Regions from separate parts of the Paenibacillus sp. P36 genome, predicted to be linked through region 1. Evidence: a T-box and tRNA genes for the amino acid it is inferred to sense, from the RefSeq annotation. Region 1 holds a T-box; the other regions hold tRNA genes.
The links. The T-box of region 1 lies ahead of ACKTT9_RS13835 (arginine--tRNA ligase). A T-box ahead of a tRNA ligase gene usually reads a tRNA of that ligase, here a tRNA-Arg.
Positions count from the first base shown of each region.

Region 2: it encodes a tRNA-Arg, which carries the amino acid that the T-box ahead of ACKTT9_RS13835 (arginine--tRNA ligase) is inferred to sense. The anticodon was not compared.
Region 3: it encodes a tRNA-Arg, which carries the amino acid that the T-box ahead of ACKTT9_RS13835 (arginine--tRNA ligase) is inferred to sense. The anticodon was not compared.

Region 1 is NZ_AP038372.1:3,146,011-3,151,575, forward strand. It holds gene ACKTT9_RS13825 (GDYXXLXY domain-containing protein) at 1-1,877, shown strand, start outside; gene ACKTT9_RS13830 (EamA family transporter) at 1,937-2,818, shown strand; T-box leader at 2,867-3,087, shown strand; gene ACKTT9_RS13835 (arginine--tRNA ligase) at 3,142-5,031, shown strand; gene ACKTT9_RS13840 (hypothetical protein) at 5,180-5,329, shown strand; gene ACKTT9_RS13845 (hypothetical protein) at 5,420-5,565, shown strand, end outside.
Region 2 is NZ_AP038372.1:786,560-792,124, forward strand. It holds rRNA gene rrf (5S ribosomal RNA) at 15-131, shown strand; tRNA gene ACKTT9_RS03615 (tRNA-Met) at 162-238, shown strand; tRNA gene ACKTT9_RS03620 (tRNA-Lys) at 247-322, shown strand; tRNA gene ACKTT9_RS03625 (tRNA-Leu) at 342-421, shown strand; gene ACKTT9_RS03630 (phytanoyl-CoA dioxygenase family protein) at 589-1,296, shown strand; gene ACKTT9_RS03635 (helix-turn-helix domain-containing protein) at 1,306-2,175, opposite strand; tRNA gene ACKTT9_RS03640 (tRNA-Gly) at 2,314-2,388, shown strand; tRNA gene ACKTT9_RS03645 (tRNA-Arg) at 2,397-2,473, shown strand; tRNA gene ACKTT9_RS03650 (tRNA-Pro) at 2,502-2,575, shown strand; gene ACKTT9_RS03655 (DUF1697 domain-containing protein) at 2,646-3,218, opposite strand; gene ACKTT9_RS03660 (HD-GYP domain-containing protein) at 3,586-4,623, shown strand; gene ACKTT9_RS03665 (diguanylate cyclase) at 4,666-5,556, shown strand.
Region 3 is NZ_AP038372.1:854,008-859,572, forward strand. It holds gene ACKTT9_RS03955 (ferritin) at 1-500, shown strand, start outside; gene ACKTT9_RS03960 (GyrI-like domain-containing protein) at 634-1,260, shown strand; gene ACKTT9_RS03965 (hypothetical protein) at 1,310-1,765, shown strand; gene ACKTT9_RS03970 (AIM24 family protein) at 1,780-2,478, shown strand; tRNA gene ACKTT9_RS03975 (tRNA-Gly) at 2,580-2,654, shown strand; tRNA gene ACKTT9_RS03980 (tRNA-Arg) at 2,663-2,739, shown strand; tRNA gene ACKTT9_RS03985 (tRNA-Pro) at 2,763-2,836, shown strand; tRNA gene ACKTT9_RS03990 (tRNA-Gly) at 2,844-2,914, shown strand; gene ACKTT9_RS03995 (aldo/keto reductase) at 3,431-4,363, shown strand; cyclic di-AMP (ydaO/yuaA leader) riboswitch at 4,507-4,656, shown strand; gene ACKTT9_RS04000 (NlpC/P60 family protein) at 4,658-5,565, shown strand, end outside.

The DNA of each region.
Region 1 (5,565 bases):
TCCTGTCGTATATTCTTGGACATTTGGCTTATTCCTTTTACTTTTTCCCTCATTGGCAAGGCGGATCGGATTCGGAATGTGTTCAAATTGCGATCTGGGTAGGCTTAGCAATTGTGAATGGTATTCTCTATCTGTTAACAGAGCGTGGGAAGCTGAACTCTTCGTTAATGAAGTGGATTTCATTTCAAGCGGTAATAGGTATACTGCTCCTCCTTTCAAATTCGTACGCATTCGAAGATTACGGGGTGTTCATGAATCTGCCCCTGATTGGAGCTCTTGCGGCAGCGGTATGGTACTCACATAAAATGCGCAACAAAGCTTATTTATTGTACTCAGGCTTATTTATTTCAGCCACGATTACGTTTAAATACATCGAACTCGTCGTTCGCCATTATAATGAGCTTTTTTTCATCATCAGTTTGCTATTTGTGATTGTATTCATCGGTGCCAATGTGAAGTTCATGACATTTATTCGGGCATGGCAGCCTGCTGAGAAGCCAAGGAATGAAGTACTCGAAGGTGAGGCAGGAGAGGACGTTAAACCGGAAGGTGATTTTACCAAATGGATTGTGCGTGTTCTCACGGTTTCCGTTGTTATCATCGGATCGCTGTTAGGCAGCCTGACGGTTATCGGGATTGTTACGTTGGTGCTGGGGTTTGAGAACCCTGAGAATGTGTTGATGGGTTTTGGACTTGTCGTTGTAACCAGCATGATCTTTTTGAAAAAGCTAAATGCGCTAGTGAGGTACACCATACTCATCAGCGGACTGCTTCTTGGAGCGGGGGCGGCTGTGTTTGCAGAAAATATTCCCGTCCAATTCGCTTTCTTAGCGCTTACAATCGCCGCGTTTATCTATATTGCCGGGATGGTGCATCGCATTTTTTTCTTCCTTGCGGCAATTTTGATCACAGCTGCGATACTAACCAATTGGCTCGATAGCAGCGTTGTCATTTTGTCAGTGATTACGGGCTTATTGTTCGTCCTGTTTGCAGGCGGGCAGGTCATCGGGAATGCTGCAGTTAGGCAGCCGGTGCTCTATAGCAGCTATCCATCGTTTCTCTTCACATTGTTTGTGTTAACTTTCATGACCGAATCTGCTTGGTATTATGTCACCAACGCCCTTTTCTTTATCCTTGTCGTGCTTGCCTTAGTTGTTAGCAGGCAGCTGCATAGCCGTTGGATTTTTGCTTGGTCGATGGGGTTCTGGACAGCTTTCCTCGTGTATAAATATTACGATTTAGCCTGGAAGCTGCTGCACAAATCGATTACGTTTGGCATGATTGGCATCTTGATACTGATCTTTACCGTTTGGTACGAAAAAAGGCATCGCCTTGAAGCTGTCGAACCCGAAACGGCTGCTGGGGCAAACGTGAAAGCAAATCGGCTCCTTATTGCCGTGCTGGTGCTGCTGCAGATCGCAGCCATGTCGATACAAATTGGCAAAAGCGAGTGGCTGCTCTCCCATGGACAACTCATCAAACTCCAGCTTGAACCGCTGGACCCGCGTTCGCTTATTCAAGGGGATTATGTACGTTTGCGCTACACGATTTCTGAGCCGCCTATTTCCGATTTGAAGAACGATGATGTGACATCTAAAAAGAAAATCTCTGTCGTGCTCGCTCCGAACACAGCTACTGATGTGTATGAATTCAAACGTGTCTATACGAAAGGGGAAGAACTTGCCCCAGGAGAAGTGCGTATGAACGGTACTTGGAAAGGGTATGAGGGGATCGAATATGGCATTGAAAATTATTTCATTCCAGAAGGAACAGGCCGTACTTACGAACAAAATGCCAAGTTTGCGGAAGTGAAAGTCTCTGCTAGCGGTGATGCCATTCTTGAGCGACTTGTGCTGCAACAAAGTGTTGTTCATTAAAGATTAATGTGGTAAAATTACCCGATCTTTGCAAGCAAAAGAGAGGGGTAGCTGTTCGGATGTGGCTCATGTATTCCGTACTTGCGGCTTGCAGTTTCGGGCTGCGAGGCATTCTGTATCACTGGTCCAGCCAGCAATCATTAAACCGGAATGTGCTGCTATGCGGCACATTTTTCATGGGGGCGTTAATTAGCGGCAGCTGCGCCCTTCTATTACATCAAGCTTGGACCGTGACTGCGCTGATTGGCGTTCAAATGGGGCTGTTTTCTTTCGGGGCCAATGCCAGTATGTTCAAAGGTTTTGCCGTAGGGAAAGCGTCATTGGTCGCGATTCTGACCGGTTTGCCCTCCGTCGTTGTGGTTTTCGTTGCGTATCTGATTTGGGATGAACGACTTAATATCATGCAGTTTCTAGCCTTTGTTATTATCGTTATCGGAATTTTAGTCGTGCGTTACTCCAATGACATTACGCTCAAAAATTTGCAAGGCGCCGGTTGGGGTGCGCTGGCCTTGATTCTTTTTGCCGCCAATGACTTGTCGAGTAAGTGGACGACCTTGGTCGCGGCCCCGCTGTTTCCAACGTTATTTTGTATGTTTGCTACCGGAACTGTTTGTTTTGGTCTGTGGTGGTTGCGGGATCAGAAGCAAAGTGATCAGCAGCCTACACAGGTAAAAGTGGCAGCTACCTCAGGCTGGACGGAACGACGGACTTTTCTATTCGGGATGATCGTGGGCATTACGAATGTGGTTGGCATGATTTTCATCCTTCATGGATTTGATCATGGCAAGGCAGGCTTGGTTTCAGCTGTTGTCGCATTGAATGTACTAATCGTTCTGTTGTACACGCGATTTGTTTTGAAGGATAAATTCTCAAAGATGGAACAGTCTGGATTGGCTTTGGCCTTTATTGGCATTTTAATGATGAAGGTAGTTGCCTCTTGACAACTCCAGCATATTGAAGTAATATTCAGTCAATTCATAACTTGATATGTAACATTGATGAACAGGACAGTAGTTCTTGTCGGACAGTCGCAGCGAGCCGGAATTGGTGGGAACCGGTACGAATGTCAGGAACGAAACGGACCTGGGAAATGGTCTTCCGAAATGAGCAGTAGGAAGATCCGGCATAAGCCGTTATCGTTGGAGGGGTTAAATCTGCAGATTTAACACTTAGAGTGGTACCGCGGGAATGAACAGCTCTCGTCTCTTATTTAGAGACGGGGGCTTTTTTGTATGCAAATGATGCCATTTGGGAGGAAACTACGATGATTCAGCAGCTATTAACCGTTGAAATTGAGCAGCACGTCGAAGCCATGTTTCAGGAATCCGGGACGCAGCGTCCAGCTACTTTAAAAATTTTAACCGAGCATCCGGCGCACCCGGAACATGGAGACTACAGCTCCAACATTGCCATGCTTTTGGCCAAAATATTGCGCAAGTCCCCCTTGCAGATCGCTGGGGAGCTTCAAAGCCGCATCGAACAGAATGGGCTTGTTCAAGGTTTGTTTAGCAAAGCAGCTGCTGTTGCACCCGGCTTTCTGAACTTTTATATCAACTGGGATGCCTGGGCTAATGGGGAATTTCAAGCTCCAACGAAGCGCACCAGCCGCAGCAAACAAAACAAGGTGTTGGTGGAACATACCTCCATTAATCCTAACAAAGCCGCACATGTGGGGCATTTGAGAAATTCATGTATCGGTGACTCTTTGTCACGTATGCTATCGCATGCCGGGTATGACGTGGAGGTTCATAATTATATTGATGACCTCGGGAACCAATTAGCCGATACGGTGGTAGGTATTCTTCATACGCAAACGGAGGGAAGTTTTCCGCGATTCGGGGATTTTTGTTGGGAAACCTACGCGAAGGTGAATCAGGCCTATAAAGATCAGCCGGCGTTAGCCGAGCAGCGTTCTGTGGTCCTTCATGCTATTGAAAGCGGGACATCGAATCTTGCGTGGATGGGTGCTTTGGTTGCGGAGCGAATTGTGCGTGAGCAGTTGGAGGAAATGAAGCAATTTGGCATCTCCTATGATGTGCTGGTGTGGGAAAGCAGCATTGTTCGTGCAGGATTCTGGGATACCACTTTCGAGCTGCTGAGTAAAACGGAAATGTTTCATAAGGTGACGGAGGGGAAACTGGCAGGCTGTTGGGTACTGAAGAACCTTGAAGAAGGCGGAGCTGAAACCCCAGCGGACAATCAGGATTTTCAAGGGGATAAAGTGCTTGTTCGTTCAAATGGCATTCTCACCTACACCGCGAAGGATATCGCGTATCACCTTTGGAAATTCGGACTGCTGGAAAATGATTTTGTGTATAAAAAATGGGAGGATGGCTTGTGGTCAACGGCTGCTCAAGGAAGTAAAAAAACGATCGGGCGCGCAGATATGGTCATTAATGTCATTGACTACCGTCAGCAGTATCCGCAAGAGATGGTGAAGCTGGCACTTGAAGTGCTCGGTTATCAACAGCAGGCCAGTCAACTCAAGCATGTAAGCTACGGTGTTGTTTCTTTAAGTCCCGATACAGCGGCTGGGCTTGGTCTGGATACTTCCGAAGGCAAAAGTTCCTATGCGATGTCAGGCCGTCAAGGCATTGGGATTAAAGTCGCAGACCTTCTTGATCGCATGGAGAAAGTGATTGATTCCAAACGTTCAAGGAAAGCGGGAATATCCAGCAGATCCATCGCCGCGGCTTCGATTCGTTACTATTTGCTGAAATATCAACTGCAAACCGAAGTGATTTTTGATCTGGAGCAAGCGACCGAAGTGACAGGGAATACAGGTGTTTATTTGCTGTATGCTTACGCAAGAGCGAATCGTATTTTGGACAAAGCGAAGGTGGACGATCGTCTGCAAGCCATAGCGGCCAAGTTCCACGGAACTCTTCTGGAAGATCAGGAATACCAGCTGCTGAGGCATATCGCTTACTGGCCGGAAACTTTGGAGAATGCCACTGCTCAGTTGGCTCCTAGTTTAATTTGTCATTATGCGTTTGAATTAGCATCGTTGTTCAATCATTTTTATAGCGCATGTCCGGTTTTAAAAGGGAGCGAAGAGAGCATTTCCCACCGCTTATGGATTACACAAACGGTGAAGGCTACCCTTCATGAAGCGCTTGAACTGCTCGGTATGCCGACTCCTAAACGATTATAAAAAGATCCCTTAGATAGAGCCTATTGTGCTCCCCTTATGTATTTGCTGATACAGCCTGTCAACGGGCTGCATAAAAAGCAGAAAAAGCGCTAACCCCTTCCGAGTTCGAGCATGAAGTGCCATGTTTGCTGAGAGGGGGTGGTGATGTATGCAGCGTAAAACAAACAAAAAATCGAGCTACAGCAGCGGAAAAACAAAAGTGAGAGTCAGACAATCCGCGAGTGCAACCATTGGTCAAGGCGGGAATTCGATCTCGGTGAACGCTTCTGAGGTTGGCGTCGTCCGCATTCGTCCTTAAAAATGCAACAATAGCTTTCTGATCTGGATTAAATGCGGTACAATAGGGATATTCGTGCCAATATGAATGATTCAGGAGGCTTTTACCACAATGACAGAAAAAGAGATCGAAACACAAACCGAAGAAAATAACGCACAAGATTTGGAACAAGAACAGGCCCAGATCATTATGACTTGGTTTCAGCACATAAACGAAGTTATGAAGGCGCAATTTCCCGAATATGAAGTCGAGGGACA
Region 2 (5,565 bases), 2.4 Mb from region 1:
CCACGCTTTGACTGTTTGGTGATGATGGCGGAGGGGACCCACGCGTTCCCATCTCGAACACGACCGTTAAGCCCTCCAGCGTCGATGGTACTTGAACCGCAGGGTTCTGGGAGAGTAGAACGTTGCCAAGCAGTACCCCTTTGGGGTGTTTTAAATAATGACGCGGGGTGGAGCAGCTCGGTAGCTCGTCGGGCTCATAACCCGAAGGCCGCAGGTTCAAATCCTGCCCCCGCAACCAATTATTATGAGTCATTAGCTCAGTTGGTAGAGCACCTGACTTTTAATCAGGGTGTCGTAGGTTCGAATCCTACATGACTCACCATTTGCCTTATTTACAGCATGCGCGTATGGCGGAATTGGCAGACGCACTAGACTTAGGATCTAGCGGGCGACCGTGGGGGTTCAAGTCCCTCTACGCGCATACCTAGCAAAAAGGATTAAGTATCACTAACTTAATCCTTTTTGCCTTTTGTGCGTTCTTTTGTAGATAAGTGAACAAAATTGCTAGTATTCGCCTCGTCGATTGGAAGTAATGAAGCCTCCTTCTCATTTACAATAAAGTCATATCCACAAAGGAGGTTAAGGCATATGATACAAGTCACAAGGTTTGTATTGACGCAGGAGATGGTCGAGCAGTTTTATCGAGAAGGGTTCTTTTATGCTCGAGGCTTTCTTACAAAAGAAATGGTTGATGCGATCAATGAAGAGAATGCTGCCTTTGCTAACGAAAAAGGGACAGGCGAATGGAAAAGTAAAGCCATCATCGATATTGCCGCGGAGCAGGAACTATATCCTGAGACCACGAGGTTTTTGACGAGTCCGGATATTGTAAGCTTTTTAGAGCAAATTCTAGGGGATCAAGTCAAACTGTGGATGGGGATGTACGCGGTCGTAGCTCCCCACGGCAATGGTTTGGAGTGGCATCAAGATAATCAGTACACACATATTCTGGGTCATATGCTCAATGGTTTTATTGCCCTTGATGATATCAGTCAAGAGAACGCAGGCTTGTGGCTGGCCCCGGGATCACATTTACTCGGGCGGCAGCCCAATATCAATACAGAGCCTGGCCATAAGCGCGCTGCAGAGCCGGAGAATGGTGTACCTTGTCCACCATTAGCCCCAGGCGATGCTGTGTTCTTCCATCGTGAGACGCTGCACCACAGCAAGAAGAATCACACGGATAAGCCTAGACGCGCCTATGCCTTCCAAGTCGCGGCGGCAAGCTGCCGGTACGCCCAGTCGGGCAAACGGCTTGAGGACCGTGTCCTTTTGTCCGGATACGTCAAAGGATAAAGTCATCTTTTAATCAACCTTAGCTGTGATACTGGATGATGTTGCTGCCTGTCTGCGGTATACGCTTGGTGTCATCCCCCGATGTTCTTTGAATACTTTGTTGAAGTAGCTAGGGGTGCTGAAACCGCAGGCGAGGGCAATATCTGTAATGGATTCATGCGTGTGCATCAGCATATGAGCTGCATACTGAAGCCGAAGTCGAATGACAAATTCATTAGGAGAAGAGCCTGTCAATTCTCTGAATTTGGTATAGAACCAGGTCTTCTTCAGGTCTGACCTATGGATAAGCAAATCTACGTCCACTTCTTCTGACCAGTGGGTGATGAGATGCTCTATGGCTGCTATGACGCCGGATAGGGAGGGAGCCGCGAACGATTGCTCTAACGAATGGTAGTACCTTTGAATTTGGACAAGGATTTGAATGAACAACGTCATCTGCTGGAGCTGCCAGCCTGGCTGATCTTGCTTCTGCTCCTGCAAGGCCTCCGTAGCAAGCCGTATGATCGATTGTGCGTATGGCGATGCTGCGGGGATTACCTGGGACGTGTTCATCGTATAAAAAGGGACTAGCAAGCTGTATCCGCCCGGAATGAAAGCAACGTAATCGGGTGAGAAGAGAAGCATGATCCAACGGCTTGGTTTCCCTTCCTCCCGGGTCAAGTTCCAGTGCGGTTCGAACGGGCGCAGCAAAAGGATATCGCCAGGATCGGCATAATACCACTCGTCGCCAATCGGATATTTCATTGTACTATCAAGGGCTATACTGACCTCCAAAGCGGCATGCATATGAAATTCATGCTCCGTGTATACCGCCAGCTTTTCTTCGAAGATGATCCCTTGTGCAACCTTGACGTTCTGATCAAAAAAAGATGCTTCCACATATTCCCTCCTCTCGGTGATGGAAAACTACAGGTAAAAACTGGCGAAAAATAATTAAACATTTTATTTGCTTTTTGTAAAGAATCCTGTTATATTACTACTTGTCGCTTTTAAAGAAGCGGCATGAAACACCTACTTGCGGAAGTGGCTCAGCGGTAGAGCATCGCCTTGCCAAGGCGAGGGTCGCGGGTTCGATCCCCGTCTTCCGCTCCATATTTTAAGCGCCCTTAGCTCAGCTGGATAGAGTATTTGACTACGAATCAAAAGGTCGGGAGTTCGAATCTCTCAGGGCGCGCCATTTTTACATTTAACATACATAGCAGTATCGGGACGTAGCTCAGCTTGGTAGAGCACCTGCTTTGGGAGCAGGGGGTCGCATGTTCAAATCGTGTCGTCCCGATCAAACAAAAAGAAGTATAATCGATCAGTAGATAGACTGGGAGATTATGCTTCTTTTTATGTTTTCTGTGTTATCGTTGCGTGGAAGCAGCCATATCATTGGCTAAGGAAACAAGCTTACTAAGCGTTTTCCAATTGCGCACGGTAGCAGGAACATCAAGCTTCGGCAGGTTATTGGCAAGCTTGGATTTTAGAATGCTGTGTCGGTACAGCAGATAGATTTCTCTTCCTTTTGCTCGCAGCTGGTCATCCTCGGTTTGGAACACCTCAAGACGTGCTAAGCTTTCTTTGGACGGCTCTTTAGGCAGGAAGGCTACGTAAAGGCTTTCGGCATCGGACATAGACTCCGCTTCGGAGATTTCGTCGGCCGTGTACGGGCAATTGGCGGCTATGAGATTCAGTTCCTCCGCAGTTCTCAAAATCACGGCTAAAGAGATATGAAAGACGCGGTCAATCTCACTCTCGATCAGCTGGCGCAGCGATTCTTCATCCGCATCCGATTCGAACAATACATTGCCGCTCTGAATATAGGTCTGAACACGAAGCAGCCCGATTTGCTCCAATGTTTTTCGAAGCTCAGCCATTTTGATGATATTTTTCCCACCCACATTAATGCCACGCAATAACGCGATATAGATCGCCATCCCATTCACTTCTCTCTTTTAATATACATGAAATATACATCAAAATATCCATCAGCGCCATTCCCTTAATATCCATACTTTACCATGGAAAAAGTGTAGTTACATACTACATCATGGAAGGTAGTGACATCATGTGTCGAAAGTCCCATCCAGTTTGCGAAGTGGCGCCCTATTTGCTTTGACACAAATCGACGAATGTCTCTCGCGTAAACACTCATAACGTGTGAAATTATAACTTTTCTAGTAAAAAAATATTAAAATTATGGAAAAAATTATTTATAATAGAGGAGATTCTCCTTAACAAGAAGAACTAGTACTAATTAAAATGTCGGGGCAGTCTACTTGAGAAGAATAAGAGGTAACATCTATGCAGAATTCATTGTTTTTCAAGAATGTGATAAATTCTGATTCCATCTTCGAATCGATCGGCCAATTGAATGATATTGCCAAAAAATCAATAGGCTGTGAACATATCTCTCTTTTTCTAATGGATGAGAAACATCAGATTACCCCAGCTTCTTATTCCGTAAATATTAGTACAGCAGTCATGGAGCAGTTAAAGTACATAGTCCTTCACACACAATTTTTTTCCCAAATGCCAGAAGGTTCCCGTTTGTCGGTGTATGAGGCAGATGGAATGCTTCGCGATCACCTTCTAAAATCCAGATACGAATGTATTTATGGATTCCACATAAAGCACGGCCCTTCGTACGGTGCCCTACTATTCTCATTTCCTTCGGATATTCAGTTGAAAGACGATCAATTGCAGTTATGCAATCTCATCAAATTACATATGGAGCAGTTGATTAAAAAGATTCAATTCCGCAAGCAAGTGCTTAAGCAGCAGGCTTACGAAAGTCTCTTTAACACATTAAGAGTGAAAGACAGTTTTACAGTTGATCATTGCTATAATGTTGCTTTCTATTCTACGCTGCTTGGCGCGAAGGCCGGCGTCAGCGAAACCGAGTTGGAAACTTTGAAGCTGGGCGCTTTGCTTCACGATGTAGGGAAATTAGCTATTCCCGATCATATTCTCATGAAGCCCGGCCGTTTAACGGACGAAGAGTTTAATGTCATCCGCCAACATCCTGTGATTGGGTTTGAATTGCTGAAGGAACTGCAGGATGTGGAACATCTATTGCCTATGGTCAGGTGGCATCACGAGCGGATGGATGGACGGGGGTACCCGGATCAATTGAGCGGATCGGACATCCCTTATCTCGTACGGATTGTAAGTATCGCCGATGCGTTCGACGCGATGACATCCACGAGAGTTTACCGGAACTCGCTTCACGTTCATGAAGTAAGAGAGCAGCTGCTTACTCATGCGGGCAAACAATTTGACGAGAAATTGGTACGGATCTTCTTAAGCATCATCGATGAGCAAATGCAAATGAATGGTTAGTGGACTCAAAACTATTATCGTAATGAAAGATGGGATAAATGAATGAGCGGTCGTATTCTTATCATCGATGATGAACCTCATAACTTAAATATACTGCGTATATTTTTGAATTCGTTACATTATGAAATTTTTACCGTTGAAGATGGTACAGAAGCGCAGGCGATGGTCAAAGAAGTGATGCCTGATCTGATTTTGCTCGATGTGATGATGCCGGAAATTACAGGGTTTGAAATATGTAAAAGCTTGATTTCGGAACCTGATTTTGACACACCCATTATTTTCTTATCGGCCAATGCGCAGAAAGAAGACATTTTACAGGGATTGCGCCTAGGAGCGGTTGATTATTTAACAAAGCCTTTTGATTTGGATGTGCTGGAACGGAAAGTTGAGATCGCCCTTCATCAAAAAGCCAAGATTAAGAACTTGAAGAAAGACAATAAACAACTGGCCAAATTGGTCTACGTAGACGCATTAACCGGTCTATATAATCGAGCTTATTTAGATATTACGATCCGGATGATCAGTGAGGGAACTAAGAAATTCCAGGCTGCTATGATGGTGGATATGGACTATTTTAAAGATATTAACGATAATTTCGGCCATTTGGTTGGCGATCAAGTATTGCGGGAAGTTGCTGCAATCATACAGTCTAAGGTTTCAAGCGATCACGATTTAGCGTTTCGTTATGGCGGGGATGAATATTTGGTTCTGCTCCATAATGAAGCGAATTGTGTTGAAATAGCCAATAGCATCATTAAGGATGTAGATAGTTTAAAAGTTAGCTTGGCACCTAATAAGATGCAAGAGTTTTCTGTAAGTATTGGATTAACCAATAATTTCGATCCGACCTGTTTTGAGCAAATTATTACACAAGCGGATGCCGCACTACTCGGAGCCAAAAACAGTGGAAGACATCAAATAAAGATTCGTTAGACAAAGGAG
Region 3 (5,565 bases), 2.3 Mb from region 1:
ATGAACTAACGGAAGCGCTCAATGAGCAGATGAACTATGAATTTTACTCCGCGCACGTCTATTTGGCCATAGCCGGTTATTGTGCAGCAGAAAGCTTGGATGGGTTCTCGAACTTTTTTATCGTTCAAGCGGAAGAAGAGAAATTTCATGCAATGAAGATTTTCAAATTTATTAATGATCGCGGGAAAAAGGTTGCCTTCGCCGGTATGGATACGCCAGTGAATGAGTACGAATCGATCCTCGACGCTTTTGAGCATGCATACAAGCATGAGCAGGAAGTTACAAGACGTATTTACCATCTCTCTGATTTGGCTCTCAACGATCGTGAGCATGCGACGATGCAGTTCCTCAAATGGTTTATCGATGAGCAGGTAGAGGAAGAAGCGATGTTCGACAGCATTATTAACAAGTTGAAACGAATCGACAAAGACAGCAATGCCTTCTTCATGTTGGATGCGGAATTTGCACAGCGCACGTTCACTCCACCAACCGGGGAATAATTACATACGATACTAATGAAGACCGAAACTTACTTTTTCGCCGTTTACAGCGAAGGGTAGGTTTTTTCTATGTTTACTGACGTATAGCTGTCAGGGTTTATTTTATATACTGAAAGAAAAAAGGAAGTGCCGCATGGAAAAGTTAGATTTAGCCAAAGTCTACAAATCCTATTACACAGCTCCGACGAAACCACAGCTAATGGAATTTGGGCCTGTTTGGTATGTGACCATTGAAGGAACTGGGGACCCGAATGGAGACGTCTTCGCACAAGCGACTGAAGCGCTCTACACGCTTTCTTACAGCATTAAGGGCATTTATAAGATGGAGGAGAAAGACTTCACTGTGGCCAAGCTGGAGGGCTTGTGGTGGGTGGATGGAGATAGCCGGAACGCGCTCGAGGTGCCGAGGGAGCAGTGGCGTTGGAAACTTTTGATTAGGATGCCCGATTATGTTACAGCAGAGAAGGTAGAGGAAGCCCGAGTTAAAGCTTTAGGCAAGAAAAAGGAGCTGGATTTGCTTTCAGATATTGTATTTGAAACCTTGCATGAAGGAAGCTGTGTCCAGATGCTGCATATGGGTCCGTATGCTTCCGAGCCTGAAACGCTAACTCAAATGTACGAATTTATGGAGACAAGCCATTTAAGCATTAGCGGCCTCCATCATGAAATCTATTTATCTGACCCGAGGAAGATTGATCCTTTGAAAATGAGAACGATTTTGCGTTACCCTGTTAAGGCGGCAGAAGTGGTGAAGGGTTGATTTTTGCTGTAAAATAGAAGAAAATGTCGAGCTGTTGGGAGGGAAGGCGATGCGGACACGGCATATATCTGTTATTGGTCACGTGATCGGCGTGCTAGTCATTTGGATAGGGCTTATGTACCCTGCCTCTGCAGCCCAAGCCTCCTGGCTCGATAGGGTGAAAGATATCTATCAACTGCCTGAGAATGTGGAGCAAATTCAGAAAGATTACGAGGCAACGAAACAGCAATTAGAGGAGCAAAAGGACAAGCTCTCGGAAACGATCCGGCATTCGCAGGAAACCGAGGAAAAGCTCCTTCAACAAAACGAAGCGCTTCAGAAAGAAAATGAACGACTGCAAGAGCGCTTAAAGGCCATGGAGCAGGTTGCAATAGATAAAGAAAACCGGAGTCGGAAGATAACGAATATGGTTATCGCGGTGGTTGTGCTTGTAGTGTTGTATTTTGTACTTGGACGGGTGTTCCGGTATGTGGTCTGGCGGAGGCAGAAGCGTCAAATGAGATAGGAGGCCTGAGAGGCGTGGAAGTTACTTTCGAACATGCAAGCTCACACGCAAAAATGGCCACACTGCGCATCGAGAAGGACGAGTCGATTCATGTGCTGCATCCGAACCAAATCGTAGCTTTTCAAGGGAAGTCTGAGCAAAGAGAGGACTCTTTGATGAAGCTACCCAGTATGTACCGCAAAAAACGTCTGATTCAGTCGCGCGTGTATGGTCCTGCTCAGCTCATGCTAGGTTTGCCAGAAGGCTACAGCATGTCTGTGGTGCCTATTGGTGATGAGGATGATCTTTTGTATGAGTTCCGGCATGTTCTGTTTTATACCGGCGGTGTCAGCTTTACTTCTCACTTACAAAATGTTAAAAATACACTGATCACGCAAGATCTCGTGAAAATGCAGTTCAAAGGGCCGGGAACACTGGGGCTTTTGACCACTGGGCCCTTGTATCAGATGGCTTTGGATCCGAAGCAGCCTTTATATGTAGATATTCATTGTCTAATTGCGTATCCTCGGAATGCAGTATTGCGCCTTTGTGTTTATGGTAATACATTAGCGAGCCAGCATATGAATTATCATTGGGAGATGACAGGGCAAGGACATGTGCTGCTGCAGCCATGTAAGCCGGATCGCAAGTTGGATGAGCATATGAAAAACGATAGCTTATTGCGGCGAATTGCAAGGGAAGTGCTGCCTTTTGGCGGTATTTTTATAAAATAAGCGATTGGTAAGAAAAAACATTTGCATTTGTTCTGAAATCCTGATATATTATTCCTTGTCGCCTCTGAGAAAGAAATGAAGTGACAAGCAACACATACCGTGCGGAAGTGGCTCAGCGGTAGAGCATCGCCTTGCCAAGGCGAGGGTCGCGGGTTCGATCCCCGTCTTCCGCTCCATATTTTAAGCGCCCTTAGCTCAGCTGGATAGAGTATTTGACTACGAATCAAAAGGTCGGGAGTTCGAATCTCTCAGGGCGCGCCATTTTAATTAAGTTATAAGCGTTTCGGGATGTAGCTCAGCTTGGTAGAGCACCTGCTTTGGGAGCAGGGGGTCGCATGTTCAAATCGTGTCATCCCGATATTTACGCGGGTGTAGTTCAATGGTAGAACTTCAGCCTTCCAAGCTGGTAGCGTGGGTTCGATTCCCATCACCCGCTTCACAAGAAAAGAAAGAGCCACCTTCGGGTGGCTTTTTCTTTTGCACGGGTAAGGGAAGAGAACCCACAAAGGGTTCGACCGTCCGTGAAGGCAGCTTGAGTAAGCCCGAGTAGGACGCGCGTCCAAATCTACCGATGATTGCTTCCGAAGGAAGCATGTTCAATGAGGGCGGAAAGCGAAGGGAACTGGAGGTCGCTATTTCGAGTAAATCAGCCGAATTCCCCGGTTAGGGGAACTACAAGCCTTTATTTGCTGCCTAAAAGCGGCGTATCACCTGAAAACGGCAAAATAGAGGACCGTAGTTCCCTAGGAGGGGCGAATGCACCGTTTTCGAGCTAAATAGATGCCAGTAGTTCCGTTAACGTACAGAAAAGACATGGTACAGCTATGGAGACCATCCTCACCCGATACCCGAGCCCGCATATTTCTTGGCAAAAGTAAATGAAAGCGGTATACTTGTTTTGTTAACGTGTGCATTATCGTGGGACGATATCAATGAAATGAGGTCGGCGACTATGAAGGCGAAAAAGCTAGGACATGCAGGTTTTGACATCTCAAACATAACTTTTGGCTGTTGGGAGCTTGGAGGAGGTCCTTGGGAGTTCACGAACGACCAAAATAATATCGAGCTCATCCGTAAAGCGTTCGAGCTGGGCATCACAACGTTTGATACAGCTGAAGGCTACGGCAATGGACACTCGGAAGAGATCGTCGGCGCTGCTTTGGCGGATATACGTAAGCAATGCATCATTACGACGAAGGTGAGCCGAAGCAATCTAGCTCCTCAAGATGTAAGAAGATCGGCAGAAAACAGTTTGAACCGTTTGAAGACTGATTACATAGATGTTTATTACATTCACTGGCCAAGTTTTGAGATACCTGTGCAGGATACGCTTGGTGAATTTGTGAAGCTGAAAGAAGAAGGCTTGATTCGGGCTATCGGCGTTTCGAATTTTTCTTTGGAGCAGCTGAAAGAAGCCGTAAATTACGCGCAAATCGATGTGATTCAGCCGGAATACAGTTTGCTGCACAGAGCTATCGAGCCAGAGATTTTGCCATTCTGCCAGGAACACAACATTGGTGTGATGAGCTACAGCTCAATCGCCAAGGGGATTCTGACAGGCGCTTTCCACCTTCATGGAAAGGCATTGAAAGAGGGAGACTTCCGCAAGGAGAGAAGGCTGTTCCTACCGGAGCATCTGGAGGCGGAGAAGGAGCTTTTAGCTGTCATGAAAGAAATGGCGGATGCCAAGGACACTAACGTGACACAGATCGCAATTGCTTGGCTGCTGCACCAGGAAGCACTTACTTCGGCTATTATAGGGACACAGGATGAGCATCATCTTGAAAATAATATCAAAGCGGCCTCATTATCATTAACCGCCTCAGAGTTAGCAACTTTGAACACAGTCAGCGATCGTGCGCTATCCGTAATTGGCTACACCTAATCGCAGGAAAAACCACCCTCTAGGGTGGTTTTTTTTGCCCATTATCCCTAGTATTCCGTACGCAATATGCGACAAAATACATTGGTAAAACTTACCGTTTTGCAAAGGTTGTACCTACCAATTAAACTATGCTAGTCTAACATAGACAAAAAATGCCGAATCTTGGAGCATCGCAAGCTCTGGTACGGGGGACTTCTTTATTTGGGGTGAATGAGCGCTGCTAGCTGAGCGTACTAGGGAAAACCTCTTCCCGAACCCGTCAACTAACCTCGGAGGCGTCAAGGAGGCAAGGTTTTGAAATCTTTTTCTTCACGTCTTATTTGTTCATGCGCACTATTATGCGCCGCAGTACCGATGTTTACAGCACACTCCGCTCAGGCTGCATCCGCGCCTACGGACCGCCCTGTCAAGGTGCAAGTCAATGATGAGCTGCTGAAGTTTCCGGAAGTTCAGCCTTATATTGATGACAAGGGCATCATGCAAGTTCCACTCCGAGTGTTATCTGAGAAGCTGGGCTATCAGGTGAGCTGGGAGAAGCAAGAGGATCAAATCGAGGTCACACTGGTTAACAAGCAGCAATCCATCTTACTCATTACAGAGCAGCAACAAGCGCTTGTGAACAGTAAGAAGATCAGTTTGGAAAGCAGTCCAACCGTGTTCCAAGGGAATACATATGTCCCACTGCGTTTCATCACGGAAACCTTCGGTTCGCCAATTGAATGGAACGAAGCCAATCAGATCGCGATTGTGGATGTGGATGGAAAATCGCACAAGCCAGCCTGGATCGCGCCACCACCACCACCACCAGCTCCAGCACCTGCACCTAAGGTGGCAGCCGCTGCCGTTGTTCCGTCTGTGAGTGAGCAAATTATTCAGGCGGCGAACTCCTATATGGGCGTGCGTTATGTATGGGGTGGAACGACGCCGAGTGGTTTTGATTGCTCCGGTTTTGTGCGATTCCTGTATCAAGCGAAAGGGATCGATTTGCCCCGTACGTCAGCGGAGATGCACAGTGAAGCAGGTACGAAAGTTTCAGATTTGAAAGCCGGAGACTTGGTATTTTTTGCTTCGAAAACAGTGAATCACGTAGGCATTTATCTCGGCAATGATCAATTCATTTCAGCGACAACATCCAGAGGCGTGGCTGTGGATAGCCTTTCGAGCGCTTATTGGAGCGCAAGGTATGTCGGAGCGAGAAGAGT